Regions from separate parts of the Streptomyces sp. NBC_00829 genome, predicted to be linked through region 1. Evidence: riboswitches for the same ligand, from Rfam matches in the RefSeq annotation. Region 1 holds a riboswitch; each other region holds the start of a gene.
The links. A riboswitch is a leader RNA that binds a small molecule or an ion and turns the genes downstream of it on or off. The one in region 1 is predicted to bind cyclic di-AMP.
Positions count from the first base shown of each region.

Region 2: another riboswitch for cyclic di-AMP. It lies ahead of OG293_RS02710 (transglycosylase SLT domain-containing protein); the one in region 1 lies ahead of OG293_RS21440 (transglycosylase family protein).
Region 3: another riboswitch for cyclic di-AMP. It lies ahead of OG293_RS18770 (M23 family metallopeptidase); the one in region 1 lies ahead of OG293_RS21440 (transglycosylase family protein).

Region 1 covers NZ_CP108867.1:4,865,278-4,875,019, forward strand. The annotation lists gene OG293_RS21430 (cytochrome P450) at 1-1,208, shown strand, start outside; gene OG293_RS21435 (transglycosylase family protein) at 1,323-2,246, shown strand; cyclic di-AMP (ydaO/yuaA leader) riboswitch at 2,525-2,700, shown strand; gene OG293_RS21440 (transglycosylase family protein) at 2,704-3,363, shown strand; gene eno (phosphopyruvate hydratase) at 3,667-4,953, shown strand; gene OG293_RS21450 (septum formation initiator family protein) at 5,070-5,540, shown strand; gene OG293_RS21455 (DUF501 domain-containing protein) at 5,566-6,195, shown strand; gene OG293_RS21460 (exopolyphosphatase) at 6,192-7,106, shown strand; gene OG293_RS21465 (NAD(P)/FAD-dependent oxidoreductase) at 7,463-8,842, shown strand; gene OG293_RS21470 (class I SAM-dependent methyltransferase) at 9,439-9,742, shown strand, end outside.
Region 2 covers NZ_CP108867.1:652,853-662,594, reverse strand. The annotation lists gene OG293_RS02735 (DUF5947 family protein) at 1-459, shown strand, start outside; gene OG293_RS02730 (DUF6084 family protein) at 456-1,154, shown strand; gene OG293_RS02725 (hypothetical protein) at 1,151-2,590, shown strand; gene OG293_RS02720 (hydrogenase maturation protease) at 2,587-3,141, shown strand; gene OG293_RS02715 (DUF6893 family small protein) at 3,152-3,259, shown strand; gene OG293_RS02710 (transglycosylase SLT domain-containing protein) at 3,305-4,159, opposite strand; cyclic di-AMP (ydaO/yuaA leader) riboswitch at 4,164-4,326, opposite strand; gene OG293_RS02705 (hydrogenase maturation nickel metallochaperone HypA) at 4,988-5,383, shown strand; gene hypB (hydrogenase nickel incorporation protein HypB) at 5,388-6,152, shown strand; gene hypF (carbamoyltransferase HypF) at 6,149-8,551, shown strand; gene OG293_RS02690 (HypC/HybG/HupF family hydrogenase formation chaperone) at 8,604-8,924, shown strand; gene hypD (hydrogenase formation protein HypD) at 8,921-9,742, shown strand, end outside.
Region 3 covers NZ_CP108867.1:4,264,267-4,274,008, forward strand. The annotation lists gene OG293_RS18730 (hypothetical protein) at 1-131, shown strand, start outside; gene OG293_RS18735 (hypothetical protein) at 423-830, opposite strand; partial or broken gene OG293_RS18740 (anti-sigma factor) at 956-1,228, opposite strand; gene OG293_RS18745 (YciI family protein) at 1,801-2,214, shown strand; gene OG293_RS18750 (RNA polymerase sigma factor) at 2,211-3,449, shown strand; gene OG293_RS18755 (LPXTG cell wall anchor domain-containing protein) at 3,850-5,094, shown strand; tRNA gene OG293_RS18760 (tRNA-Met) at 5,199-5,272, shown strand; gene OG293_RS18765 (PP2C family protein-serine/threonine phosphatase) at 5,442-6,593, shown strand; cyclic di-AMP (ydaO/yuaA leader) riboswitch at 6,952-7,107, shown strand; gene OG293_RS18770 (M23 family metallopeptidase) at 7,119-8,147, shown strand; gene OG293_RS18775 (PrsW family intramembrane metalloprotease) at 8,272-9,609, opposite strand; gene trmB (tRNA (guanosine(46)-N7)-methyltransferase TrmB) at 9,668-9,742, opposite strand, start outside.

The DNA of each region.
Region 1 (9,742 bases):
CCTATCCCGCGTACGCCTGGCTGCGCGAGCACGCCCCCGTGCACCGCACCCGGCTCCCCAGTGGGGTCGAGGCATGGCTGGTGACGCGGTACGCCGACGCCCGGCAGGCCCTGGCCGACCAGCGGCTGAGCAAGAATCCCGCGCATCACGACGAGCCCGCCCACGCCAGGGGAAAGACCGGCATCCCCGGTGAGCGCAAGGCCGAGCTGATGACCCATCTGCTCAATATCGACCCGCCGGACCACACCCGGCTGCGGCGCCTGGTGTCGAAGGCCTTCACCCCGCGTGTGGTCGCCGAATTCGCCCCCCGGGTACAGGAACTGACGGACCGGCTGATCGACACGATCTTTGAGAATCAGCACAGCGCGGAGAAGGGGAAGGCGGACCTCATTCACGAGTTCGCCTTCCCGCTCCCCATCTACGCCATCTGCGACATGCTCGGCGTCCCGCGCGAGGACCAGGACGACTTCCGCGACTGGGCCGGGATGATGATCCGGCACGGCGGAGGGCCGCGCGGCGGAGTCGCGCGTTCCGTGAAGAAGATGCGTGGATACCTGGCCGAGCTGATTCACCGCAAGCGCGAGGTTCCGGGCGACGATCTGATCTCGGGGCTCATCGAGGCGTCGGACCACGGGGAGCACCTCACCGAGAACGAGGCCGCCGCCATGGCCTTCATCCTGTTGTTCGCGGGGTTCGAGACGACCGTGAACCTCATCGGGAACGGCGTGTACGCGCTGCTGCGCAACCCGGAGCAGCGCGAGCGGCTCCAGGCGTCCCTCGCGGCCGGCGAGAGCGGGCTTCTTGAGACCGGTGTCGAGGAACTGCTGCGCTACGACGGGCCCGTGGAGCTCGCGACCTGGCGGTTCGCCACCGAGCCGCTCGTCATCGGCGGGCAGGAGATCGCGGCGGGGGACCCCGTGCTCGTCGTACTCGCCGCCGCCGACCGGGACCCCGGGCGGTTCGCCGGGCCGGACACTCTCGATCTCTCCCGGCGCGACAACCAGCATCTGGGATACGGGCACGGCATCCACTACTGCCTCGGTGCGCCGCTCGCCCGGCTGGAGGGGCAGACCGCGCTCGCCACGCTCCTGAGGAGGATGCCGGACTTGCGGCTTGCGGGCGATCCGGCCGATTTGCGGTGGCGTGGAGGGTTGATTATGCGTGGATTGCGCACTCTGCCCGTTGAGTTCACTCCTCGACAGAACTGACGATCTGTCAGGATCGTAACTTTCACGTGATCTCCGCTGCATCCACTTGTGACTCAACAACGATTGCGACTACGTTCACCGTCGTCTCAGCGGTCACAGGGCGAAAGGCAACGCATGCGTTCCGGGAATGGTCGGCATCGCCGACCCCGTCAGGCTCCGGCCATTGTCGTCGCGGCAGGGGTGACGGGATCGGCCATCGCGATCCCTCTTCTCGGGGCAGGTTCGGCCTCCGCCGCCGACGCCTCCACATGGGACCGGGTCGCCGAGTGCGAGAGCGGCGGCATGTGGAGCGCCGACCTCGGCAACGGGTACTACGGCGGGCTCCAGATATCCGAGGAGATCTGGCAGAACTACGGCGGCACGGACTATGCCGCACGCGCCGACCTCGCCAGCCGCTCCCAGCAGATCGCGGTCGCCGAGAGGGTTCTCGACGCGCAGGGCCCCGAGGCGTGGCCCGGCTGTGCGGCCATGGCGGGGCTGCGGAACGACGGCGCCGTGACCGGCGTCGACCCGGGGGCCGGCACGACCCTGCCGCTGCCGGGCGCCTCCACCGCGCCGACCGCGTCCACGCTGTCGGCGAAGCCCTCGGACGGCGCGACGGGAACGGCGCCACCGAAGGGCGCGACCGGCGAGGCCGCCGATACGGCAGGCTCCGCCGAGGCCGCCTCGTCCGCCACGACGGGCGACGATCAGGACTCCGAGAGCGCCGGCGGCAAGCACCGCGGCGAGGCCGCCACGGAGGGTGTGCAGGCGGACGCTGTGGACGATGAGCGCGAAGCGGGGCGCCACGCTTCGCGCAGTGACGGTCCGACACGGGATGAAGCGGGCGAAACGGACAAGGGTGGCTCTGAGGGTGCCGAGCCGGGCGAGTACACGGTCCGTGCGGGCGACAGCCTTTCCGCGATCGTCGACGAGCAGGAGCTCGACGGCGGCTGGACCGCCCTCTATGCGGCGAACCGGGCGACCGTGGGCACCGACCCCGACCTCATCATCCCTGGCCAGAGCCTGGATCTTGATCTGGAGCCGAGCTCGAAGTAGGTATCGAATCGAGGGCAGTTCGCTGCCTTATGTCCGATTCTGCGCAAGTGAGACAAGGGTCTCTTTGCCCCAACTGACGTATCTGCCCCGACAGAATCACCCATTCCGCCCGCCACCTGCATAAACGTATATGTCCCCCCGGGCGGGATGGGCGTTTTCTCCCCGATGTTCCGTCTTTGAACATCGGGGAGAGCTGTGTCTACGGTCTGTACCGCTCGCCATCGCGGGCACCGCTGACCGTCACGCCGAATCCTGCCGTCGGTCGGGGGGAGTAGTCGACGCGCAAAGCGCCGAAGGCAGGAGCGGGGGACCCAAGGTAAGTGCCGGCCCAGGCCGTTGAGAGATCGACGGCTCCGACCGGCTTGGGGTGAAGTCGCACGCAAGGACGTGCGACCGGGCAACTCACTTGGCCCGAACCCGACAGCTCACCTCGTAGGCGTCGGTGAGGAGATGTCCCATGCTGTTCTCCACCAAGGGCAAGCACCGCCGCCCGTCCAGGGCCACCCGTATCGCCACGCTCGCCGGTGTCACCGGTGCGGCCGTCGCCGCCCCGCTGCTCGGAGCCACCTCGGCCTCCGCCGCGACCGGGTCCGAGTGGGACGCCGTCGCCCAGTGCGAGTCCGGCGGCAACTGGTCGATCAACACCGGCAACGGCTTCTACGGCGGCCTGCAGTTCACCAACTCCACCTGGGCCGCCTTCGGCGGCACGGCCTACGCCTCGCGCGCCGACCTCGCCTCCAAGGCCCAGCAGATAGCCATCGGCGAGAAGGTCCTCGCGGGCCAGGGCAAGGGCGCCTGGCCGAGCTGCGGCGTCGGTCTGTCCAACGCCGCGTACGAGGGCGGCTCCGCGCAGCCCGCCGCCAAGCCCGCCCCCGAGCGCGCCGAGGCCCCCACCACCCGCTCCGCGCGCCCCGCCGCTCCGGCCAAGTCCGCGACGCCGGCCAAGGGCGTCAAGAAGGGCGACGGCGAATACACGGTGAAGTCCGGTGACACCCTCGGCTCCATCGCCGCGGACAAGAAGGTCAAGGGCGGCTGGAAGAAGCTGTTCGACCTGAACAAGGACATCATCGACGACGCCGATGTGATCTACCCGGGCCAGCGGCTCCACCTGAGCTGACCCGAGGAGCGGGAGTCGAAGGACTCCGGTGGACCCGGCGGACCACCGGCCCCGACGAGCTCCCGCCCCCAGCCACCCCGGTCCGGCGCGCTGTCCCCCGCACGCGCCGGACCGGGGTTCCTCTTTGTCGCCCGCGTTTGTTACTCGCGCGTAGTTCATGCGCCGTATGTCCGGTGCCATACGTCTTCCCACCGTTTTTCGTCCCAGGGGGCGGGCATCGGGCGGCGTACGCGGCGGAGCCGGTTAGGCTCATGCCGCAAGGCCAAGAGACCCTGCACTCCAAGCGTCACATCCCAGAAGGAGATGCTCGTGCCGTCCATCGACGTCGTCGTAGCCCGGGAAATCCTGGACTCCCGAGGCAACCCCACGGTCGAGGTCGAGGTTGGCCTCGACGACGGCAGCACGGGCCGTGCTGCTGTTCCGTCCGGCGCCTCCACCGGTGCGTTCGAGGCTCTTGAGCTCCGCGACGGTGACCAGAACCGCTACCACGGCAAGGGCGTGGAGAAGGCCGTCCTCGCCGTCATCGAGCAGATCGGCCCGGAGCTCGTCGGCTACGACGCCACCGAGCAGCGCCTGATCGACCAGGCGATGTTCGACCTGGACGCCACCCCGGACAAGTCCTCGCTCGGCGCCAACGCCATCCTCGGCGTCTCCCTCGCCGTGGCGCACGCCGCCTCCGAGGCCTCTGACCTGCCGCTCTTCCGCTACCTCGGCGGCCCGAACGCGCACCTGCTGCCCGTTCCGATGATGAACATCCTGAACGGCGGCTCGCACGCCGACTCCAACGTGGACATCCAGGAGTTCATGATCGCCCCGATCGGCGCGGAGTCCTTCTCCGAGGCCCTGCGCTGGGGCACCGAGGTCTACCACACCCTCAAGTCCGTCCTGAAGACCAAGGGCCTGTCGACCGGTCTGGGCGACGAGGGCGGCTTCGCGCCGAACCTCGAGTCCAACCGCGCCGCCCTCGACCTCATCCTTGAGGCCATCAAGCAGGCCGGCTACGTCCCGGGCAAGGACATCGCGCTCGCGCTCGACTGTGCCGCGTCCGAGTTCTACAAGGACGGCTCGTACGAGTTCGAGGGCAAGTCCCGCTCGGCCGCCGAGATGACCGAGTACTACGAGGAGCTCGTCGCCTCCTACCCGCTGGTCTCCATCGAGGACCCGCTGTTCGAGGACGACTGGGCCGGCTGGAACGTCATCACCGAGAAGCTCGGCTCCAAGGTGCAGCTGGTGGGCGACGACCTGTTCGTCACCAACCCGGAGCGCCTGGCGCGCGGCATCGAGGAGAACTCCGCCAACGCGCTGCTCGTCAAGGTCAACCAGATCGGTTCGCTGACCGAGACCCTGGACGCCGTGGAGCTCGCCCAGCGCAGCGGCTTCAAGTGCATGATGTCCCACCGCTCCGGTGAGACGGAGGACGTCACCATCGCCGACCTGGCCGTCGCCACCAACTGCGGCCAGATCAAGACCGGCGCCCCGGCCCGCTCCGAGCGCGTCGCCAAGTACAACCAGCTGCTGCGCATCGAGGAGATCCTCGACGACGCCGCGGTGTACGCGGGCCGCTCCGCGTTCCCCCGCTTCAAGGACTGACGCCCCGGAGCCGGGCGTTCCCCGCTTCAAGGGCTGAGCAGCCCGTCGTCCGTACGTCCCCGCACTCGGTCCCGTACCGTGTGCGGGGACGTACGTACGTATCGGGGAGGCGGGACATGGCCGGGAAGGACCGCGATCGGTTCTCCACCGCGACCAGGATTCGGCTGCTCGGTGAGCAGACCGCCGCCCGGGTCTACCGTTCCCAGAACCGCCGCCAGGCCCGCCGCTCCCGGCTGACCGGCCGTGCGGCCTTCCTGGTGCTGGTGGTCTGCTCGCTGGTCGTGGCGCTTGCCTATCCGATGCGGCAGTACGTGTCGCAGCGCGGGGACATCGCCGACGAGCAACGCCGAATGGCGGATGCCGAGCAGAAAGTCGAACGGCTGAGGGACGAGAAGGCGCGGCTCCAGGACGACCAGTACGTCCAGCGTCTGGCCCGCGAGCATCTGCACTTCGTGCTTCCGGGCGAGAGCGGCTACACCATGATCGATCCCGAGGCCGCCGAGCAGCGCCGTACGGAAGAGGGGGCGGCCGACCGCCCCTGGTACTCGAACGTCTGGGACGGCGTCGACAGCGCCGACCGCAGGTAGAACCGCAGAATTGAACTAGGCAGGCATGGAAACCCCTCCACCCACCACCGCACACACCGAGCCGACCGACGCGGACATCGCCGCGTTCAGGGAGCAGCTCGGACGCCCGCCGCGCGGGCTGCGCGCGATCGCCCACCGCTGCCCGTGCGGGCAGCCGGACGTCGTCGAGACCGCGCCCCGGCTCCCCGACGGCACGCCCTTCCCGACGCTGTACTACCTGACCTGCCCGCGGGCCGCTTCGGCTATCGGCACGCTGGAGGCCAACGGCGTCATGAAGGAGATGACCGAACGCCTCGCGAGCGATGCGGAGCTGGCCGCCGCGTACCGCGCGGCCCACGAGGACTACATCGCGCGCCGTGACGCCATCGAGGTGCTGGCGGGGTTCCCCAGCGCAGGCGGCATGCCCGACCGGGTGAAGTGCCTGCACGTCCTGGTCGGCCACTCGCTCGCGGCGGGCCCCGGCGTCAATCCGCTGGGCGACGAGGCGATCGCGATGCTGCCCGAGTGGTGGCGCAAGGGCCCCTGCGTCACGGCGTGCGAGGTCCCTCGTGACGAGGCCGAAGCGCGCGAGGACCGCGCGGAAGCGGACCGAGCGGAAGCGGACCGCGCGGAAGAAGCAATAGTGGACCGCGCGGAAGAAGGGGACGAGAAGTGACCCGGGTCGCCGCGATCGACTGCGGTACGAACTCCATCCGGCTGCTCGTCGCCGACGCCGACCCCGACACCGGGGAGCTTGTCGAGCTGGACCGGCGGATGATCATCGTCCGGCTCGGCCAGGGTGTGGACCGGACCGGACGGCTCGCCCCCGAGGCGCTGGAGCGCACGTTCGCGGCCTGCCGCGAGTACGCGGCGGTGATCAAGGAGCTCGGTGCCGAGAAGCTCCGCTTCGTGGCCACCTCCGCCTCGCGCGACGCCTCGAACCGGGACGACTTCGTCCGGGGCGTGCTGGACATCCTGGGCGTTGAGCCCGAGGTGATCACCGGTGACCAGGAGGCGGAATTCTCCTTCACCGGCGCGACCCGGGAGCTGCCGGGCCATGAGGAGCGCCTGGTCGTGGACATCGGCGGTGGATCCACCGAGTTCGTCGTCGGCCGCGAGCACGTGGAGGCCGCGCGGTCGGTGGACATCGGCTGCGTACGGCTGACCGAGCGTCATGTCCGCAGCGATCCCCCGGCCGCCGACGAGGTCGCCGCGATCCGCGCGGACGTCGCGGCGGCGCTCGACCACGCCGAGGAGAGCGTCCCGATCTCCGACGCCCGTACGCTCGTCGGTCTCGCCGGTTCGGTGACCACGGTCGCCGGGATCGCGCTGGGTCTCGGCGCGTACGACTCGAAGGCGATCCACCACGCGCGGATCTCCTACGAGCGGGTCGCCGAGGTCACCTCGATGCTGCTGAGCGCCACCCATGACGAGCGGGCGGCGATCCCCGTCATGCACCCCGGCCGGGTGGACGTCATCGGCTCAGGGGCGCTCGTACTGCTCGCGATCATGGAGCGGACGGGGGCGCGGGAAGTGGTCGTCAGCGAGCACGACATCCTCGACGGGATCGCCTGGTCGGTCGCCTGAGACCGGGTCAGCGGTCCCCGCGAGACGAAGTTCGTGAAGTTCTTCACAAGGAAAAGGGGCCTGATGGGGGCTGTGGAGGGCCGAAAGGCCCTTCCGGCTCGTCCATCGGGCCCAAGGGCGCCGATTCCCCGCCGTGCGGGGTGCGTTACGCGGGTGTGAAACGAGGCTGCGGTTCACCGCGGAGAGGTCCTTTCGGGCCAGCTCACGAGGGGTGGAGGACGTCCGTTCCGTCAGGGTGGTTCCCTTGCCGCACCATGACCTCGGTCACGTGGGTCGCGCAGTGTAGCAGAGGTGGGTCGACACCTTGTGAAGGGGCTCACGAGCACCCCCTCCGAGGGGGGTGGATACTCGATGGCATGAGCACCACGGAGCGTCCCAGGATCCTCGTTGTAGGCGGTGGGTACGTAGGCCTGTACGCAGCTCGACGCATTCTGAAGAAGATGCGCTACGGCGAGGCGACCGTCACGGTCGTCGACCCGCGCTCGTACATGACGTACCAGCCCTTCCTCCCCGAAGCTGCTGCCGGCAGCATCTCGCCTCGGCATGTCGTCGTCCCGCTGCGACGCGTGCTGCCCAAGGCCGAGGTCCTCACCGGCCGAGTCACGACCATCGACCAGGACCGCAAGGTCGCGACGGTCTCGCCGCTGGTCGGCGAGGCGTACGAGCTGCCGTTCGACTACCTGGTCGTCGCGCTCGGAGCGGTCTCCCGCACCTTCCCGATCCCCGGCCTCGCCGAGCAGGGCATCGGCATGAAGGGCATCGAGGAGGCCATCGGCCTGCGCAACCACGTCCTGGAGCAGCTCGACAAGGCCGACTCGACGACGGACGAGGACGTCCGCCGCAAGGCGCTGACCTTCGTCTTCGTGGGCGGCGGCTTCGCCGGTGCGGAGACCATCGGCGAGGTGGAGGACCTGGCGCGCGACGCGGCCAAGTACTACACCAGCGTCAAGCGCGAGGACATGCGCTTCATCCTGGTCGACGCGGCCGACAAGATCCTTCCCGAGGTGGGCCCGAAGCTGGGCAAGTACGGCAAGGAGCACCTCGAGGGCCGCGGCATCGAGATCTACCTGTCGACATCGATGGACTCCTGCGTGGACGGCCACGTGGTGCTGAAGAACGGCCTGGAGGCCGACTCCAACACCATCGTGTGGACCGCCGGTGTGAAGCCGAACCCGGCGCTGGCCCGCTACGGTCTGCCCCTCGGTCCGCGGGGCCACGTGGACACCGGCACGACCCTTCAGGTCCAGGGCACCGACTACATCTGGGCCGCGGGCGACAACGCGCAGGTCCCGGACATGGCGGCGCGCAAGGCCGGAGTCGAGAACGCCTGGTGCCCGCCGAACGCGCAACACGCGCTGCGGCAGGCGCGGGTGCTCGGCGACAACGTGATCTCCGGTATGCGGGGCTTCCCGCAGAAGGAGTACAGCCACGCCAACAAGGGTGCGGTGGCCGGGCTCGGCCTGCACAAGGGCGTCGCGATGATCGTCATGGGCAAGATGAAGATCAAGCTGCGCGGGCGGCTGGCGTGGTACATGCACCGCGGCTACCACGGCATGGCGATGCCGACGTGGAACCGTAAGATCCGGGTCTTCGCGGACTGGACTCTGGCGATGTTCCTCAAGCGTGAGGTGGTCTCGCTGGGCGCGATGGAGACGCCGCGCGAGGAGTTCTACGAGGCGGCCAAGCCGGCTCCGGCGGCGTCCGCGCCGGCCCCGGAGAGGGCGAAGGCCTCCTAGGGCCTCTCGTTTGGAGCCCCGGCACCCCGACGAAGGGGCCGCCCGCCATCCGTGGTGCGGGCGGCCCCTTCGCCGTGCGCGGAGGGTTTTCCCACCCGCCCGCTCTTGAGCCGGAAGTCCCGGTGCCTCGGGCGGGGCAGCCGCGCGCCGCAGCCGGCTCTCCTGGCCCGGCCGCCCGGCCCCCAGCCCCGGCCCCCGGCTCGTGGCCCGGGTGGCCGCTGTCCTTCCACGGCGGCGACGGCCATGTCCCCTGCGGCGCCGGGCCGCGCGCCGTCGGGCGAAGCGCGGCCCCCGGCACCGACCCCCCGCGGGCCGTGTGCTCCGAGTGCCTGCGGCCGGCCGGCCGCAGGGCGTGGCCGGGCCCGACCGACCCCCGTCGCACGGGGCGCCCCGAGTGGCCGGTCCACGCCGACGCGCCCGCGCACGCGCGGGCAGGAACTCCCGATATGTGCCGAGTGCAGATAAATTGCTTGGGCATTGCGCGATGCAGGGAAGCCCTCACAGTGGTCCGATTGTTCCCTGGAGTGCACCGCGCCGCCCCACCGCGGCGTGGTGCCGGAGCATTTCTGGGATCCATCGTCACGGAGGTGTGCGCCATGGGCGACGCCGCGCTGCGGCTGACCACTCTTGCCGAGGAGTTGCTGGGAGCCCCGCTCCCGGTCCGTATCCGGGCCTGGGACGGTACCGAGTCCGGGCCTCCAGGCGCTCCCGTGCTCGTCGTCCGGCATCGGCGCGCCCTGCGCCGACTGCTCTGGCGGCCGGGTGAGCTCGGGCTCGCGCGGGCCTGGGTGGCCGGGGAGATCGACGTCGACGGCGATCTGTACGCCGTGCTCGATCTGCTCGCCGGGATCGTCTGGGAGCGCGGCGACGACGGCCTCGCCGTCCACCCCCTGCGCGACC
Region 2 (9,742 bases), 4.2 Mb from region 1:
CCGGGCGCCGCGGGCGGGCGGTTCCGGGCAGTTCCGGACCGCTTCCTCGCGGACCCCGAACACCGCCTGGACGACAGCGCCTGGGAGGCGCTGCAGATTCCGGTCGGCGTCGCGTTCTTCTTCCGGAACGCGGCACTCGACCGGCTGGTCGCGCTCTACCCGAGCCCGGCAGGCGCGACCGAGAGCGAACTGGAGCCCTCGGCCTGGCAGGCCGTACTCGGCGGCAGCCGCCTGGCCCGGCTCCTCGAAGACGACGTGGAGGCACTGCTGGTGCGCCGTTCGCAGGGCCGCGCCGAGTGCTACCTCGTCCCCATCGACATCTGCTACGAACTGGTGGGCCGTATGCGACTGCTGTGGCAGGGCTTCGACGGCGGCGCCGAGGCCCGCGCCGATCTGGAGGAGTTCTTCGAGCAGGTGAAACGCCGCGCCCGGGCGGCACAGCGAGAGGACCGCTCGTGACGGAGTTCTCCTTCACCTGTACGGGCGTACGCGCCGACCCGTACGCCGCCGGTCCCACGCTCGTCCTCCGGCTGCGCATCACCGCGTCCGGGAACGCTCGCGTGCACGCCCTCGCCCTGCGCTGCCAGATCCGGATCGAGCCCGCCCGGCGCGGCTACGAGCCTGCGGAGGCCGAGGGCCTCGCCGACCTCTTCGGTGAGCGCTCGCGCTGGGGCAGCACACTCCAGCCGGTGCAGTTCGCCCAGGTCTCGCACATGGTCCCGAGCTTCACGGGCGAGACGGAGACCGACCTCGTCGTGCCCTGCACCTACGACATGGACGTGGCTGCGACCCGGTACTTCAGCGCGCTCTGCGACGGTGAGGTTCCGCTGCTGATGCTCTTCTCCGGAACGGCGTTCACTGGCTCGGGCGGCTTCCACGTCGAGCCGGTGCCCTGGGACCGGGAGGCCAACTACCGGATGCCGGTCGCGGTGTGGCGGGAGATGATGGAGCAGCACTTCCCCGGCTGCGGCTGGATCCGGCTGCCCCGCGACACCATGGATGCCCTGCTCGCCTTCCGTTCGCGCGGGGCGTTCGCCTCCTGGGAGGCGGCTGTCCAGGCCCTGCTGAGCAGGGCGGAGCCGCCGGAGCCGCCGCGGGTCCGCGCCCTGGCCGGAGCGCCGGCGGCACGCGCCACCGGGAGGACCGCGCCATGACCACCACTGCGTTCACGGCTCGGACGGAGGCCCGGTTCGCCGTCGCCCGTCAGGTCGCCGACGCGGTCCTCTTCGAGGGCTATGTGCTCTACCCGTACCGGGCGTCGGCGGCCAAGAACCGGCTCCGCTGGCAGTTCGGAGTGCTCGTACCGCCGGCCTGGGGCGCCGATCGCGAGGAGCACGACTTCCAGCACACCGAGTGCCTGATGGAACCGAAGGCCGACGCGTCGCTGGCGGTCGAGGTGCGCTTCCTGCACGCGCGGCGCAGGACCGTGCAACAGGCCCGGCCGGACGGCAGCTTCGAGACGGTTCCCGAACTCCGCCTGGAGGACCGGGTCCTGGTGCCGTGGGACGAGGGCGTCGAGGAACGCATCGAAGTCGTCTTCCCCGTGGCCCAGCTGACCGGGGACGGCGTCACCGTTCCCTTCACCCGCCCTGAGCGCGACGAGAGCGAACCCGTCCTCGACACATCCGGTCGGCCCGTCGGCCGTCTGGTCCGCCGCTGCGAGGAGATCTGTGGCGTCCTGCGCCTGTCCGCGCAGGAGATCGACGGACCCTACCGGGTGCTGCGGCTGACCGCCGTCGTGGAGAACACCAGCACCTGGACGCCGTCGTACGGCACCGCCGCGGACCGGGACGCGGCCCTGCCGCGTGCACTGGTGGCCGCGCACCTCCTGATGGGGCTCAGCGCCGGGTCGTTCCTGTCGATGACGGACCCGCCGCAGTGGGCCAAGGGCGCCGTCGCGTCCTGCCGCAACCTGCACACCTGGCCGGTCCTCGCCGGCGAACCGGGGCGCGCGGACCTGGTGCTCTCCTCGCCGATCATCCTGGAGGACCATCCGGCCATCGCCCCGGAGAGCCCCGGGGCGCTGTACGACGCCACCGAGATCGACGAGATCCTGGCGCTGCGCACCGCCGCCCTCACCGACGAGGAGAAGCGCGAGGCCCGCGGGACCGACGAACGGGCCGCCGCGGTGATCGACCTGGCCGACTCGATGCCGCCGGAGGTACTGGAACGCCTGCACGGCGCGGTGCGCGCGCTGCGCGACGTGACCGGCCCCGCCGCCTCTGAGACATCTCCGGCGGGAGGACGCGGATTCCCCGACGAACACGGAGTGGAGCGGCCGGACACCCCGTGGTGGGACCCGGCGAGCGACTCCGGCTTCGACCCGGCACGCGACCGGGTCCTGGTGGACGGCCGGTCGCTGGGCGCCGGAAGCCGCGTCGTGCTGCGGCCGGGCCTTCGGCGTACCGACGCCCAGGACCTGTTTCTGTACGGTCGCAGTGCCACGGTCGAGGCGGTGCTCCACGACGTGGACGGGGCGGTGCACCTGGCGGTGACGGTGGAGGGCGATCCCGGCGCCGACATCCGCCGTGAACAGGGCCGGTATCTGTACTTCCAGCCCGACGAGGTCGCCCCGCTGGAGGACGCATGAACGCGAGGAGCGCCACCCGGCCCGGTCGGCGGGTCCTGGTCGCCGGGGTGGGGAACATCTTCCTCGGCGATGACGGCTTCGGCGTCGAGACCGTACGCAGGCTCGCGGCCGAGCGGCTGCCCGAGGGCGTGGAGACCGCGGACATCGGCGTACGGGGGGTGCACCTGGCGTACCAGCTGCTCGACGGCTACGACACCGTCGTCCTGGTCGATGCCACGGAGCGCGGCCAGGAGCCCGGCACGTTGTATCTCATCGAACCCGACGCGCCCGGTGCCGTCGAGCCCCGGAACGCCCAGCTCGACGGCCACAAGATGTCACCCGACGCGGTGCTGGCCCTGCTGGGGACGCTCTGCGCCGGGACCGGCGCGCGCCCGCCGGGGCGCACGCTGGTCCTGGGCTGCGAACCCGCCTCCGTTGAGGAGGGCATCGGCCTCAGCCCGTCCGTGGCCGCCGCGGTTCCGGAGGCCGTACGGATGATCATGGGCCTGCTGCGGGACGGCGAACAGAAGACGTCCGCGTCACCGCCTGAGGCCGCCAAGGCCGCACAGTGAGGAGCACAGCATGAAGAAGACCATCATCGGCGGCGCGGCCGCCGCGGCCGCTCTGGCCGCCGTCGTCAAGCAGGTCCTGCCGGACCTCAGGCGCTATCTGCGCATGCGCAGGATGTGACGCCAGTGACGGGACGAGACGGCCCGAGCGGGTCTGCCGGGACGATCAGTAGGCGCCGTTCACGTTGTCGATCGAGCCGTACTTGTCGGCCGCGTAGTTGCAGGCGGCGGTGATGTTGGCGACCGGGTCGTAGCTGTCCATCGACGTGCCGGGCACGTGGTAGGCGAGGAACGTGGGGTCGATGACCTGGAGGAGTCCCTTGGACGGCGTTCCGGCCGCGGCGTTGGAGTCCCAGTTGTTGATGGCCAGCGGGTTGCCCGAGGACTCGCGCATCACGTTGCGGTGGATGCCCTCGTAGGTGCCGGGGATGCCGTGCTTGGCCATGACGTCCAGCGACTCCTTGATCCAGCCGTCCAGATCGTTGGTGTAGGTCTTGGCCTTGGCGGGCTTCGCGGCGGTCTTGGCGGGCTTCGCGGCGGTCTTGGCGGGCTTCGCGGCAGCGGTGGTCTTGGCGGACAGGGCGGTCGTCCGCGCGGAACGGTTGGCCCGCTCCGGCGCGGAGGACGCGCGGGCGCCCGTTGCGGCCTTCTTGCCGATCGTCAGCTTGAGGCCGGGGTGAATCAGCGACGGGTTGTCGCCCACGGCCTGCCGGTTGTCCTGGTAGAGCCGCTTCCAGCCGCCGTTGAGCGCGTGGTCCGACGCGATCTTGGAGAGGGAGTCGCCCGTGATGACGGAATAGATCGTCGGTCCGGCCTTCTTCGTGACGACCGGAGTCGCGGGGGCGACAGCCGGCGCCACGGCCTTCACCGCGACGGCGGAGTGCGCGACCGGCTGCACCGCGGAGGCTGTGGTCGCGCCGATCACCGGGAGGGCGAGCGCGGCGCCGCCCGCTCCGGCTGCCATGAAACAACGGGTGAGGGGGCTGGACTTGGGACGGCGGTGCTTGCCCTTTGCAGGCATGACGAATTCCTCTCCGTCGCCTGCGAGGTGAGCTGTCGGGTTCGGGCTGGAGATGCCCGGTCGCACTGGAATGCGACTTCACCCCAAGCCGTTCCGGATTCCGGATCGGCGGCTTACCTGGGTCCCCCGCTCCTGCCGCACGTGAGTGGGTTCGGTTTACCGGACGGCGGCAGGATTCGGCGGTCCGTCCGGGATTGACGGTGACGTTAAGCGAGAGGGACTCGATGGAACAAGTCCCGAATTCACCACTGCAATGGGGCATGTGGATTCTGGCGGGAGAAATTGCGTGATCCAATTCGAGCGGATAACTCAACTTTCTTTCTGCGGTACGGGTCTGGGCGTGGCCGATGTTTCTCGCGTGACCTTGGAGACGTGACTCATGTCACGGGATATGACGTGTGGTGATCTGTTCCGCGGCACTGCGAAATAGCATGACAAGTCGTGCGAGTTCCCCCAATATGGATGCCGGGTGCAATGTTGAGCAAAAGCTCATTCCGGACACTTTGAACCCCGCTGTTTGTCCGGTCTCGGATATTCGACTCCCATATTTCGCCTATACTCCTTTAGCGCCGCTTATCGGTAGGATCTGCCCGTTTGAGGTGCAATCGCGTCCCCTCGGGCGGCACGCGACGTGATGTGGCCACGGCCCCGGCCGCGCACTCCGCTCCCTGCGATGTCCCCGGCTGCACCGAACGGTGTACGCGGCCCCACGGCGTCGGCGTGCCGGTCTCCCGGCCACGGGGTACCTGCCTGTAATGGTCCCGAGCGGGCCCCGGCCGCACCCGGCCAGGGCGGTCGACAGCTCGGCCTGTGCCAGGACGGAGACCGATGCACGAGATGTCCATCGCGCTGGCCGTGGTCGGTCAGGTGGAGCAGGCGGCGGCCGAAGCGGGCGATGTCACCGCGGTGACGTCCGTACGGCTCCAGGTAGGCGAACTGGCCGGAGTCGTGCCCGACGCGCTGTCCTTCTGCTTCGAACTGGCCTGCGCCGGCACTGTTCTTGAGGGTGCCGAACTGGTCACCGAATCCGTGCCCGGCCGCGCCCGCTGTGCCCCATGCGCTGATGAATGGGCAGTCGGCATGCCCCCGCAGCTGTGCTGCCCGGGGTGCGGAGAGGCGACCGCCGAACTGCTCGCCGGCCGCGAGCTGCAGATCGTCAGCGTGCACTGGGAGGACGGCCAGCCGCACGCCTGCACCCGTGAAACCGTCTCCGAGGAGTGCTGAAGCAATGTGCCGTGAGGTCGATCTGCACCAGGCCGTACTCGCCAAGAACGACGCGACAGCGGCCACTTTGCGCGCCGAACTCGCCGCCCGTGGGACCACCGTGGTCAATCTGCTCTCCAGTCCCGGCAGCGGCAAGACGGCACTGCTCGAGGCCGAACTGCTGCTCGCCCGGGATCGGGGAGTACCGGTCGCGGCCCTCACGGCCGATCTGGCCACCGAGAACGACGCAATGCGGTTGGCCCGTTCCGGAGTTCCGGTCAAGCAGGTACTGACCGACGGCCTCTGCCATTTGGAGGCCGGAATGCTGAGTCGGCACATCGACGGATGGCTCCCCGATGCCACCCGACTGCTGTTCGTGGAGAACGTGGGCAACCTCGTCTGCCCGGCCTCCTACGATCTCGGGGAATCCTTGCGAGTTGTCCTCGCATCGGTGACGGAGGGCGAGGACAAACCCCTGAAGTACCCCACCGCCTTTGGCCTTGCGCAACTGGTCGTGATCACCAAGACCGATATCGCGGAAGCCGTGGAATTCGACGAAGCCGCTTTTCGTGCGCATGTCGAACAGGTCAATCCGGGTGTGGAAGTGCTGCTGACGTCGGCGCGTGGCGGGACGGGGATCGGGGCTCTGCTGGACCGGGCCGTGGCTACGGCCGACGGCGGGGTGACGCACGCACCCGTCATGGCCCGCCAGGAGCACATCCATCGACACGAACACGGCACGCACTCCCACACGGCGGGCTCGGGCGCCCTGGCGCAGTCGGGCTCGTGACCGGTACGCAGCCGGGCGCCACCGTCGTCGACCGGACGGTCGGGCGCAGGCGGGTCACTGTCCGGGGTGTCGTCCAGGGCGTCGGGTTCCGGCCCTTCGTCTACGCGCTGGCCACCCGGCTGGACCTCGTCGGACATGTGACCAACACGGCTGAGGGTGTTGTCGCGGAAGTCGAAGGACCACCCAGGGCCCTGAAGTCGTTCTGCGACCGGATCTCGGCCGAGGCGCCACCGCTCGCCCGCGTGGAATCCGTCGACCACGAGGACGTACCCCCGGCAGGGGGACACGGATTCACCATCGCCGCCTCCCGTAGCGGCGGGCCCGCGCGCACGTTGGTCTCCCCGGACATGGCCACCTGCGCCGCCTGTCTGGCAGAACTGGCCGACCCGTCCGACCGGCGCCACCGGCACCCCTTCATCACCTGTACGCACTGCGGCCCGCGCTTCACCATCGTCACCGGCCTGCCGTACGACCGGTCCCACACCACCATGGCCGACTTCGCGATGTGCGCGGACTGCGCCCGGGAGTACACCGATCCGGCCGACCGCCGCTTTCACGCGCAGCCCGTTGCCTGCCACGACTGCGGCCCGCGCTTGCGTCTGCTGACGCCTCGGCCGGGCACCGGCGGCCGGCCCGAGCCGTCGTCGGCGGCGGACCCGGTCTCCGGGGCGCGTGACCTGCTGGCCCATGGCGCGATCCTCGCCGTCAAGGGCATCGGCGGCTACCACCTCGCCTGCGACGCATCGAACTCCCGGGCCGTGGCCGCTCTGCGCAGCCGTAAGGCCCGAGGGGGCAAGCCGTTCGCCCTGATGGCCCGGAGCGCCGCCGACATCGAGCACCTGGTGCACCTGGGCCCCGAGGAGCGGCGCCTGCTGACGGGCGGCGTCAGACCCATCGTGCTCCTGCGCCGCCGGGGCGGCGAACCGCCGCCCGGACAGGTGCGCGTCTGCCAGGAGGTCGCCCCCGGCAGTCCCGATCTCGGGGTGATGCTCGCGTACACCCCCCTTCACCATCTGCTGCTGGGCCTGCCGGGCGATGCGGACGGGCCGCGCCTGCTCGTCATGACCAGCGGCAATCTGGCGGGCGAGCCGATCGTGACCGACGACGAGGAGGCTCTCGACCGGCTGGCACACGTGGCCGACGCCTGGCTCGTCCACGACCGCCGCATCCATGTGCCGTGCGACGACTCGGTGGTGCGCGTGTGCGACGGGGAACTGCTGACCGTCCGTCGCGCTCGTGGATACGCCCCCCTGCCGCTCACGCTGCCGGTACCCGTGCGGGCGGCCCTCGCCGTCGGGGGAGATCTGAAGAATGTCCTCGCTCTCGCGCAAGGGCGCAGAGCCTGGCTGTCCGCTCACATCGGGGACATGGACGACCTGGCCACCCAGCAGGCGTTCGAGCGCGCCGAGGCGCAGCTGGAGTCGATCACCGGGGTGACTCCCGAACTGCTTGCGGCCGACCGGCATCCCGGCTACCGCTCCGGTCGGTGGGCCGCCCTCCATGCGGCCGGCCGGCCGCTCCGAAACGTCCAGCACCATCACGCCCATGTCGCGGCGGCGATGGCCGAACACGGCCTCGACGGCAGCCGTCCGGTGATCGGCGTCGCCTTCGACGGCACCGGCTACGGCGACGACGGCGCGGTGTGGGGCGGGGAGGTTCTGCTGGCCGACTACGACGGGTTCATCCGGTTCGGTCACCTCGCCTACGTCCCGCTGCCGGGCGGCGACGCCGCGGTGCAGCGGCCGTACCGCATGGCGCTTGCGCACCTGCACGCGGCGGGCATCGGCTGGTCGCCCGACCTGCCGTGTGCCGCCGCCTGCCCGGCGGACGAACTGCGCGTACTGCAAAGCCAGTTGGAGCGCGGCCTCAACTGCGTACCCACCTCCAGTATGGGGCGCCTCTTCGACGCCGTCTCCTCCCTTGCGGGTGTCTGCCATCACGCCGGATACGAAGCCCAGGCGGCCATCGAACTGGAGGCCGCAGCGCTGAACGCGGAGGCCCGGGACGACACCGCATACGCCTTCGCCCTGAGGCCCGCGCCCGCCGACGGCGGGGGAGCGGTGACCGCCGACCCCGCGCCCGTACTCGCGGCGGTCGTCGACGACGTACGGGCGGGTGTCGCCGCGTCCGTCGTCGCCGCACGCTTCCACCGGGCCGTCACCGGCTTCGTACGCGAGACCTGTCGCATGGCCCGAGAGCGGTACCGAGCGGACACCGTCGCCCTCACCGGCGGCGTGTTCGCCAACTCGCTGCTCTCCTCGGCCTGTGCGCGGGCCCTGCGCGAGGACGGCTTCACCGTCCTGCGCCATCACCATGTCCCCCCCAACGACGGCGGGCTGGCGCTCGGTCAGCTCATGGTGGCCGCTCGTACCAAGGCCGGGCGAGGGGAAGCCGACTGACCACGTACCCCGGCGCGGCCGGGCAAGAACCACCCACAGTGAGGAGAGGCCCATGTGCCTGGCGGTACCGGGGAGAGTGCTCGACATCGAGGAACGCGACGGCACCCGCATGGCCAACGTCGATTTCGGCGGTGTGGTCAAGGAGGTGTGCCTGGAGTATCTGCCGGACCTCCAGGTCGGCGAATACGCCATCGTCCATGTGGGGTTCGCGCTCCAGCGGCTCGACGAGGAGTCGGCCAAGCAGACACTGGAGCTCTTCGCGACGCTCGGGACGCTTCAGGAGGAGTTCGGAGACCCGTGGGAACTGGCGGCCGAGGCCGGTGGATCCCCGTTGCCCGCCGGTATCGACGCGGCCGAGGAGGCGCAGAAGTGAAGTACATCGACGAATTCCAGGACCCCGACCTGGCACGTCGGCTGCTCGACGACATCCACTCCACGGTGACCAGGCCCTGGGCGCTGATGGAGGTCTGCGGCGGTCAGACGCACACCATCATCCGCCACGGCATCGACCAGCTTCTGCCGGACCAGGTGGAGCTGATCCACGGACCCGGCTGTCCCGTGTGCGTCACTCCGCTGGAAGTCATCGACAAGGCGCTGGAGATCGCCACCCGCCCCGACGTGATCTTCTGCTCCTTCGGAGACATGCTCCGCGTGCCGGGCACGGGCCGCGATCTCTTCCAGGTGCGCAGCGAGGGCGGCGACGTACGGGTCGTGTACTCGCCGCTCGACGCCCTGAAGATCGCCCGGCAGAACCCGGACCGGGAAGTGGTGTTCTTCGGCATCGGCTTCGAGACGACCGCGCCACCCAATGCGATGACGGTCCACCAGGCGCGCAAGCTCGGCATCCGGAACTTCAGCCTGCTCGTCTCCCATGTGCGGGTGCCCCCGGCCATCGAGGCGATCATGCAGTCGCCGAGCTGCCGGGTGCAGGCGTTCCTCGCGGCCGGGCACGTGTGCAGCGTGATGGGCGTCGCGGAGTACCCGGAGCTGGCAGAGCGGTACCGGGTCCCGATCGTCGTGACCGGATTCGAGCCGCTGGACATCCTTGAAGGCGTACGCAGGACCGTACGGCAACTGGAACGTGGCGAGCACGGTGTCGACAACGCCTATCAGCGCGCCGTCCGCCCCGAGGGGAACCCCGCCGCGCAGGCCATGCTGGCGGACGTCTTCGAGGTGACCGACCGGGCCTGG
Region 3 (9,742 bases), 600 kb from region 1:
ACAGCGCGCGGATCGCCACCTTCCACTACAGCGACGTCATGCCCGGAACCCGCCGCCGGAGCCGAAAGCGCCGCCGGACGGCCCGCCGCGCGGCTTCTGTGGCCGTCCCCCGGCGTGAGACGGACGACTGACCGCGACGGACCGGGAGAGCGTGACCGTCGGTCCCGCGCGCACAGAAGCCGGACCCATTCGCCGATCCGATGGCCGCTGACCCGCTGACCCGCTGACCGGCTGACCCGCTGACCGACGCCGATTCCGGGGACTCCCTGTCCTGTCGCGATCACCGTGCCTCGATGTGCCCTGCGCACGACGAGGTTCCAGGACCTGAAGTCCTGGAACCTCGTCGTACCGGGCCTGCCCGCGAGGGCACTCACCCGCGGCGGCGTTCACCAGCGATGGTGTTCACCCGCGGCGGCGCACGCTCACCTGTGGTGGCAGTCCCAGTGGCCCTTCACCCAGACCTTCTCCCAGTGGCTGGGGACCCAGACGTTCTTCCAGTGGCCCTTGTGGTTCTTCTTGTGGTCCTTGCTGTCGTCGGTCCAGAACCCGTGGTGCCACTTGCCGTGGCTGTCCTTGAACGGCGGGTGCCAGGTCCTGTGGTCGTGCTTGATCCACTTCTTCTCCCAGTGGCCCTTGACCCACTTCTTCTCCCAGTGCCCCTTCTTCCAGGTGCACTGGGAGTGATGGTCGCCGGCCACGTACGCGGTCGCCGATGCGGGAGCCGGAGCGGCAGCAGCCGAACCGGCGGCGCCCAGAGCGGCGCCACCGGCCAGCAGGCCCGTCGCGGCAGCTCCGGCCACCAGGCGTCGGACTCGGATGGAAACTGTCATCGGACTCACCTCCTCTGTTCGGATCACTTGTCGGTACGGCGTGACACAGGGGATTCGAGGCAGGCACCCACGTCGGATTGGGGCAAATGAGAAAAAACGCAGAGACTGCGCATAAGTCCCACTGGTTACGCGAGGCCGACCCGGCCGAGCGACGGAGTCGTGGGCTGCGGTGAGCCGCCCGAAGGCTCGACCGTGATCCCCACCGCCGTTGCCCCGTGGACCGGTCCGTTCAGCAGGACCAGTTGCTGGGGGTCCTTGCCGCTGAGCGTTCCGGCCGGACGCACGGAGTCCCCTTCGGCGAGCCAGAGTTCGTACACCTTGGCTGCCGGGAGCGGGGGCAGGCCCGAGGCGATGTAGACCGCCGCGTCCTCGCTGTGCGAGAAGACGACGGTGGCCTGCCCTCCTCCCCGCCAGCCGCTGCGTGCACAGTGTCGGGCGCGGACAGTACGCCGGCTGCCGCAGCCTGCCGTTCGTGCCGTTACTCACTCAATGTCACCATTGATCGGGGGTGTTCGCACCTGCGTCGGCCTGCTGGCAGTGTGCGCACCTGCCTCGGTCTGCGGACAGTGTGCGCATCGGCGCGGGCCTGCCCGCCCGAGCCATCCGCGGGGGCGACGGCTACGAATTACCTGTGTGGGCCGAGGGGGACCGGCTGGATCGGCAAACGCTCATTCGGGCATCACGGCCCGACGGTAACCAGCCCGCGAGTAGACCCGACCCTCCACGGTCCCACCCCGGCCCGGACGACCGGCCTGATCCTGCGTCCGCGGACCCGTTCCGCGCTCGAATGCCCGTGCTCCTGCGCTCTCAGACGTGCGCTCTCAGACGTGCGCGCTCAGTCCGGTGCCCGTGCTCCTCACGAGTGGTTCCGAAAGAATCTTCCGCGAGGTGTCGAGAATCCGCCGTCGGCTGCGACGTCCCCTGTGAGAGTTGCCCACCAGGGGCGGCGCCGTATCCGAAGGAGCACGTCATGAAGTATCTGGTGATGGTCCAGGGCACCCAGGCCGACTACGAAGCGATGCGCGGTCAGGCGTCCGACCACAGCCCGGCCTGGAGCGAGAAGGACATGCAGGCGATGTTCGCCTTCATGGGCGAGGTCAACAACGACCTCTCCGAATCCGGTGAATTCGTCGACGGCAACGGACTCGCCGAGCCCGCCAGAACCCGGTTCGTCAGCGCCGGGGAGGACGGCCGGCCGGTGATCACCGACGGCCCGTACAGCGAGACCAAGGAACTGCTCGCCGGCTACTGGGTCCTCGACTGCGAGAGCCTGGAGCGGGTCACCGAGATCGCCGCGCGCATCGCGACCTGCCCGGCGCCCGAGGGCGTACCGGCCTACCCGGTGGTCATCCGTCCCATCCTCGACGGCGGGGGCGATGTGTGAGACCGGTGCCCGGCATCGAGGACCTGCTGCGCCTCCACGCGCCGCAGGTCCTCGGTGCGCTGGTGCGCCGGTACGGGCACTTCGACCTGGCCGAGGACGCCACGCAGGAGGCACTGCTGGCCGCCGCTCAGCAGTGGCCCGCGGCGGGAGTGCCCGACAATCCGCGCGGGTGGCTCATCAAGGTCGCGTCCCGCCGGCTCACCGAGGCGCTGCGCAGTGAGGAGGCCAGGCGCCGTCGTGAGCAGACCGTCGCGGCGCTCACCCCACGGGACGCGTTCACCGCGCCCGCGCCGTCCGAGAGCCGCGCGCCCAGTGACGACGACACGCTCACCCTGCTCTTTCTCTGCTGCCACCCCGAGCTGACGCCGGCCGCGCAGATCGCGCTCACCCTGCGGGCCGTGGGCGGTCTGACCACGGCCGAGATCGCCCGCGCCCATCTGGTGCCCGAGGCGACGATGGCTCAGCGCGTCAGCAGGGCCAAGCAGAGGGTCAGGGGCGTGCCCTTCCGGCAGCCGGGGCCCGAAGACCGCGACCAGCGTCTTGCCGCCGTGCTCCAGGTCCTCTACCTGATCTTCAACGAGGGCTATACGGCGACCTCAGGCAGCGATCTGCACCGCGCCGATCTCGCCCGCGAGGCGATCCGGCTGACCCGGGCCGTACGCCGGCTGCTGCCCAGGGACGGCGCGGTCACCGGGCTGCTCGCGCTGATGCTGCTCACCGACGCCCGCAGTGCCGCCCGCACCGGGCCGCACGGTGAACTGATCCCGCTCGACGAGCAGGACCGCACCCGCTGGGACGGGGACGCGATCACCGAGGGGACCGCGCTGGTGGAGGAGGCGCTGTCCGAAGGGCCCGCCGGGGCCTACCAGTTGCAGGCGGCGATCGCCGCGCTGCACGACGAGGCCGCCCGTGCCGAGGACACCGACTGGCCGCAGATTCTCGCGCTGTACGACCTCCTCGTACGCCGTGCTCCCGAGCCGATGGCCGAACTGGGCCGCGCGGTGGCCGTCGCCATGGTGCACGGTCCCGAGGCCGGACTCGCCGAAGTCGCCGGTCTGGAGGGCAGGTTGGCGGGCCATCACCGGCTGGATGCCGTACGGGCACACCTGCTGGAGAAGGCGGGAGACATCGAGGGGGCCCGTGCGGCCTATCGCTCGGCTGCCGCGCGCACGCTCAGCGTCCCCGAGACGCGCTACCTCCAGATGCGCGCGGCCCGGCTGGGGCCCCCGGTGTAGGGCCTGTCCTCGGAGCAGGTCCTCAGATCCCGGCCAGGGCGGCGGCATGCCGCTCCCACGGCCGTGCCGGAGGGACAACCTCCAGGTCAGTGACGAGTTCCGGCGGACGGGCGCTGTTGCAGAGTGGTGACAGTACGGGGATTGTCCGGCCGATCTTGATGGGTGAGGATGAGCACATCGCCGCACAGCCGGAACCGAACAGGGCCGGACGGAAGGCGAGTTCACGTACGACGCACCATCAGGCAAGCCTCTCAGCGCTGCCCGCTCAGCTCCGCCTCGCACCACCTCTCATCCAGTTTCACCCTGCCGTGGCACTTCGCCGCGCTGCTTCTGCGTTCGGCCGACGCCCGCCCATCCAGCGGACGTCCGGCCCCTAGTCGATTCCTTGGGGGGAGTCCACATGTCCGCTCGCTTCGCCTCCGCCGCCGCTCTCACGGTCGCCGCCGCCGTCGGCACCACCCTTGTCCCGCTCGCCGCGTATGCCGCGCCGACGCCCTCCGGCAAGCCCCTCACGATCGAGCTGGGCACCCCGGCGCCGGCCGGACCGCTGACCCGTGGCGGGGCGAGCGAGACGTTCACGTTCACCGTGAAGAACTCCTCGGACAAGGCGGTCGACTTCCAGCCGTGGATGATCGCCGGCTCGGACGGTGCGAGCCCCGTGGCGTCCTCCCACATCGTCTTCGACGTGGAGCCGGTGAACGCCCCGGCGACGGACGACCACGTCATGCAGGAGGGCGGCACTGCGCAGGGGCTCTTCTACCCGGCCGGAAAGAAGCAGGGCGACCCGTTCTCGGTGCCTGCCAAGGGCGAGCTGAGCTGGAAGGTGTCCGTCGGCCTCGGCAAGAAGTACCCCTCCAACAACGGCAACCTGAAGCTGGACGCGGCCGATCTGCTCAACCACGTCCAGCGCGAGAAGGACGACATCCTTCTCTTCGAGACCAGCCCGAAGGTCGAGTCCGGTCCGGCCAGTCTGCGCCTTCTGTCCGACCCGAAGACGCCCATCAAGCCCGGCACGTACGGCCAGGTCTCCCTGATCCACCAGCTCAAGGGCACGGCGACGTTCGACTCCGACCTGGAGACGACGCTGGAGGTCGAGCAGGGCCCCGACGACACGCAGGCCGTCCCCCAGCTCGTGGTCGAGGAGCTCGCGGCCGACGGCAGCTACATCAGGGCCACCCGGATCGACGGCCAGAACAAGTGGCAGCTGTCGGACATCGGCAAGAACTTCATCATGCACCGCACCACCCTCCGGGTGAGCGTGGTCGACTTCAAGGGCGTCCAGAAGCCGCTCAAGGTGAAGCTGCACGCGTCGAGCTCGCTCGCCGAGGGCAACAAGACGCCGTTCCTGGGCGCGGACGGCGCGATCACCATCGCCCCCGAGCGCGGCACCACCACGCCGGGCGGAAAGCCGTCGGCGACCCCGTCCGCCACGCCGTCGCCCACCGCCTCGGCGTCCGCGTCCCCCACTCCGTCCGCCACGGCCACGGCCACGGCCACGGCGACGACCGGCGCGAACACCCCCGTCACCACCACCGGTGCGCTCGCCTCCACGGGCTCCTCCGACACCACCTGGTACGCGGCCCTCGCCGCCGCCCTGATCGGTGCCGGCGGCGTGCTCACCGCACTGCGTCTGCGCCGCCGCTGAGGCCGTGGGCGCCCGTCAGGGCGCCCGTATCGGTGCGAATTTCCGAAGTCCCGCGGTAAATGGATTTGATCTTGCTCCGGATGGCGTAAGGTTGTGTTCACCGACGCGGGGTGGAGCAGCTCGGTAGCTCGCTGGGCTCATAACCCAGAGGTCGCAGGTTCAAATCCTGTCCCCGCTACTGAAGGCAGTGGCCCGGCACTCGACACGAGTGCCGGGCCACTGTCGTATCCGCCCCCGGCTGCTCGCCCGGTTGGCGGACAGCGAGTCGCAGCCCGGTGCCGCTGCGTCCAGCCTGAGAGGGGCGCGGTACCGTCCGCAGCCGTGGCGGACCGGGCAGGAGAGCACCCGTGGCGAACCGAGAGCAGGGCGGCGCCGACACCGCTCAGCGGTTCGTGCGTGCGCTGCCCGCGCTGATGATCGTCGGTGGCTGGATCTTCGACCTCGTGAGCCCGCCCCGGTTCACCGCGGTCCCGCTCTTCGCCGCAGCGCCGCTGATCGCGGCCCCGATCTTCACCTGGGTCGGCACCCTGCTGACCGGGATCGCTGCGGTCCTGGGCGTGACCGGGCTGCATTTCTACAACCGCAACGCCTCGGACATCACCACCTTCACCGAGGTGACGACCGTGATCACGGTCTCGGGGCTCGCGCTGCTGATCAACCGGGTGGTACGGCGCAGCAGCGCCCGTCTGGCGTCCGCCCGGGTGATCGCGGAGACCGCCCAGCGGGCCGTACTGCCCACGCCCGCCGACCGGATCGCCGGGCTGCGGATCGCCGCGCGGTACGAGGCCGCCCAGGCCGACGCCTTCATCGGCGGTGACCTCTTCGCCGTACAGGACACGCCGCACGGCGTGCGGCTGGTGGTCGGGGACGTACGGGGCAAGGGGATGGAGGCGGTCGAGACGGTGGCCGTGGTGATCGGGGCGTTCCGGGAGGCCGCCGAGCAGGAGAGCTCGCTCGAAGGGGTGGCCGTTCGCCTGGAGCGGGCGCTGAGACGCGAGGGCTCGCGCCGGAGCGGTCTGGACGCCGTCGAGGGGTTCACCACGGCCGTGCTCGCCGAGATCCCGCGTGACGCGGGCGTGGTGCGTGTGGTCAACCGGGGGCATCCGGAGCCGTTGCTGATGTACGCCGACGGGGACCTGGACAGCCTGGAGCCGACCGAGCCCGCGCTGCCGCTGGGGATGGGCGACGTGGGGGGATGGCCGGACCGGGCGGAGACGCACCCGATGCCCTTCGGGGCCACGCTGCTCCTCTACACGGACGGGCTGTCCGAGGCGCGCGACGCGGAGGGCGTCTTCTACGTCCCCGCCGAGCGGCTGGCCGGGCGGCTCTTTCCCGGGCCGGAGGAGCTTCTGGATGCGCTGGTCGGCGATGTACGGCGGTATACGGGCGGCAGGACCACGGACGACATGGCACTCCTCGCGGTCAGCCGGCCGGCGGACGGGCAGCCGGACCGGCGCAGGACCGTTCCGGTGGTCAAGCGCGGTCCGGGCAGCCGCTGATGGCGGCGGACGCCGGCGGTACCCGGGCACTCGGGATCGCGGGCATCGGGGACCGTGGGCATTTTTGGGCGCGGGCATCGGGGACCGTGGGCATCCGGGGTCACAGGCGACAGGCGCTGCGGGCACTCGGCACCGTGGGTGATCGAGGGATGCCCCTCCGCATAACATGTGATGCACCGTCAGCCGAGGGGGCGGGCCCGAGTGCCGATCAAGTCGCCCGAGTCCGGCTGCTTGTGTCCTGGTAAGTCCCGGGCAAGGTAGTTAAACGATCACCCGGAACAGCTTGGAATCGGACCCCGGTGTCTATTAACGTTCGATAACGCAGCGCGGTCGTCCCAGTCGTCGCAAGAGGCGGCACCGTGCGCACGCGCCGAATTCCGCAAGGGAACCGGGGAACCATCAATTGGGGTGAATCGGGTATCTTTTGCCGCTCTTTTCGCGGCTGAAGCGCCCGTAGGAGACCTTCCTGCTCCGAACCCGTCAGCTAACCCGGTAGGCGAGAAGGAAGGAAAGGAGCACGCCTCCGTGGCGTCCAACACACCTGCCCCCGCATCACCCTTCGAAACTGATGTCTTCGGCGACGAGACGCCGGAGCGGGCGTGGGAGGAATGGAACCCCACCGAGGACTCCGTCCGACCGGTGCGCGGTCGGCACCGCGTCATGAAGCAGCGCGGCGGACTCGCCCGCAGTTCCACGGTGCTCGGTGTCGGCGTGATCGCCGCGGTCGGCGCGGGCGGCATGGCCACCGCGCAGAACAAGCCGCCGGTCTCCATATCGCTCCCCGACTCCATCGCGGACAACCTTCCCGACGCCAAGTCCCTGCCCGGTGTCGGTTCTTTCATGTCCGACGACAAGGAAGCGGACACCGGTGACACGGGCCCGCTGACCACGATGAGCATCGCCACCGACTCCCGGGCCGGTACGCAGGACGCGAGCGGCGCCGGTGAGGCGCTGCGCGCCCGCATCCTCCAGCAGGCCGAGCAGCAGCAGAGCGAGGCGGAGGCCGAGGCCAAGGCCGCCGCGGAGAAGCTTGCCGCCGAGAAGGCCGCTGCGGAGGCGGCCAAGCAGCAGACGGCGGCCGAGGCCGCGAAGAAGAAGGCCGAGGCGGAGGCGGCGGCCAAGGCGGAGGCCGCGCGACTGGCCGAGCTCGCGAAGAGCTACGCCCTGCCCACCTCCTCGTACACCATCACCTCCACCTTCGGCGAGGCCGGCTCCATGTGGTCCTCGGGCTACCACACGGGTCTGGACTTCGCGGCCCCCAGCGGTACCCCGGTCAAGGCCGTCCACAGCGGCACGGTCAAGTCGGCGGGCTGGTCCGGCTCCTACGGCTACCGCACGGTGCTGGAGCTCGACGACGGTACGGAGGTCTGGTACTGCCACCAGTCCTCGATGTCGGTGAGCGTCGGCCAGAAGGTGTCGACGGGCGAGACGATCGGCCGCGTCGGCGCGACCGGCAACGTGACGGGCCCGCATCTGCACCTGGAGGTCCACACTCCGGGCGGAAGCGGTGTCGACCCGATGACCTGGCTGCGGGACAAGGGCCTGACTGTCTGAGGCCTCCGTCCGGGGCGTCACCGATGCCTTGGACACGGCCCGGCGGCCCGATCCGCAGGAGCGGGCCCGGGGCGAGTGACACGACCCCGGGGCGAGTGACACCCCGGGGGCGAGCGGTACCGGTCTAGGACGAGCGGTACGGGTTGTAGCCGCCGTAGTCGCGGTAGGGCGGCGGGGTCCACGCACGTCCCGTGGCCCGGGCCGCGTAGGTCAGCGCAGGACCGGCGACGTCCTTGCGCTGCCACAGATGGTGGAGCAGCTCCTGCTCGCGCGCCACGAAGTCGGGGCCGACCGTGCCCCGGTGGGCCCTGTGGCGCAGAAACGCCAGGGTCGTCGCGAACCGCTCGTACTCCGAGACGGCATGAGCGGCGGCCGGGCCCTGGGCGCGGCGCGCGAAGTCACGGGCCATGGTGCGCGCCTGCATCGAGGACAGCGCGTGCGGTTCGTCGGACGTCAGCCAGCCGGCCGCGGCATACGCCCGCAACTGGGTTGATATCGTGCGCAGTTCGCGCTGCCGGCTCCAGATCGCGAGCCAGATCAGCAGCCCGAAGACGGGGACCATGAACGCGCCGTACACGGCATAGAAGCCGAACGGACCGAAGAGCGACGACGAGCCGTTCCACAGGGCGTGCATGCCCATCGCCAGCGCCAGGCCGAGCAGCGGCAGCGCCACCCGGCGGATCCGCTGGCGGCGCGCGGCGAGCGCGGCGATCCCGAAGCCGATGCCGGTGAGCACGGTGAAGAGCGGATGGGCGAACGGCGACATGACGATCCGTACGAAGAAGGTCGCCGCCGTCACCGAGCCCAGGCCCGACGTGCCTATCTCCTGGTCCTCACCGAATGCGGTGCCCAGGTAGAGGATGTTCTCCGTGAAGGCGAAGCCGGTCGCGGTGAAGCCGGCGACGACGACGCCGTCGACGATCCCGGTGAAGTCCCGTCTGCGGAACAGGAAGATGAGCAGGATCGCGGCGGCCTTCGCGCTCTCCTCGACGACGGGCGCTATCACGGTCGCGCCGAGCGTGTCCGCGCCGGCCGGGTCGGCGGTGGCGATGGCTATCCAGCGGATCGCGAAGGAGTTGGCGATGATCGCGACGAGGGCGGCGGCGAACGCGCCCCAGGCGAAGGCGAACAGCAGATTCCGCCAGGGGCCCGGCTCGACCTGGTCGAGCCAGTGGAAGGCCGCGGCCATGAGTGGTACGGGCAGGATCGCGAGGCACAGGCCGATCAGAAAGCCGTGGGTGCCGGTCTGTTCACGTACGAGGGTGAGGATGGCGAGGGCGGAGAGCGTGAGCAGGGTGATCAGCAGGCCGGCGCGGACCGCCCTGCTGCGCCAGAACCGTGGGACACGGCGCGGCTTGTAGCGCCAGCGGGCACGCGCAGGCACGGCGTCGAAGAGCGGCTGCTCGTCGATGGCCGGGACCGCCGGATGCGGGGGGAGGTGCTGCGGGGACGACTCGGACACCCATTGACCCTAACGAGGGATGCTGACACCTGGCGATGGTGTCCGTCACCCCAGTCGGCTACGCGGACCCCAACGGGCGGCGGAACAGCAGGTCGTGGACCTTGTGGCCCTTGTCCAGGCCCTGCCCCTCGAA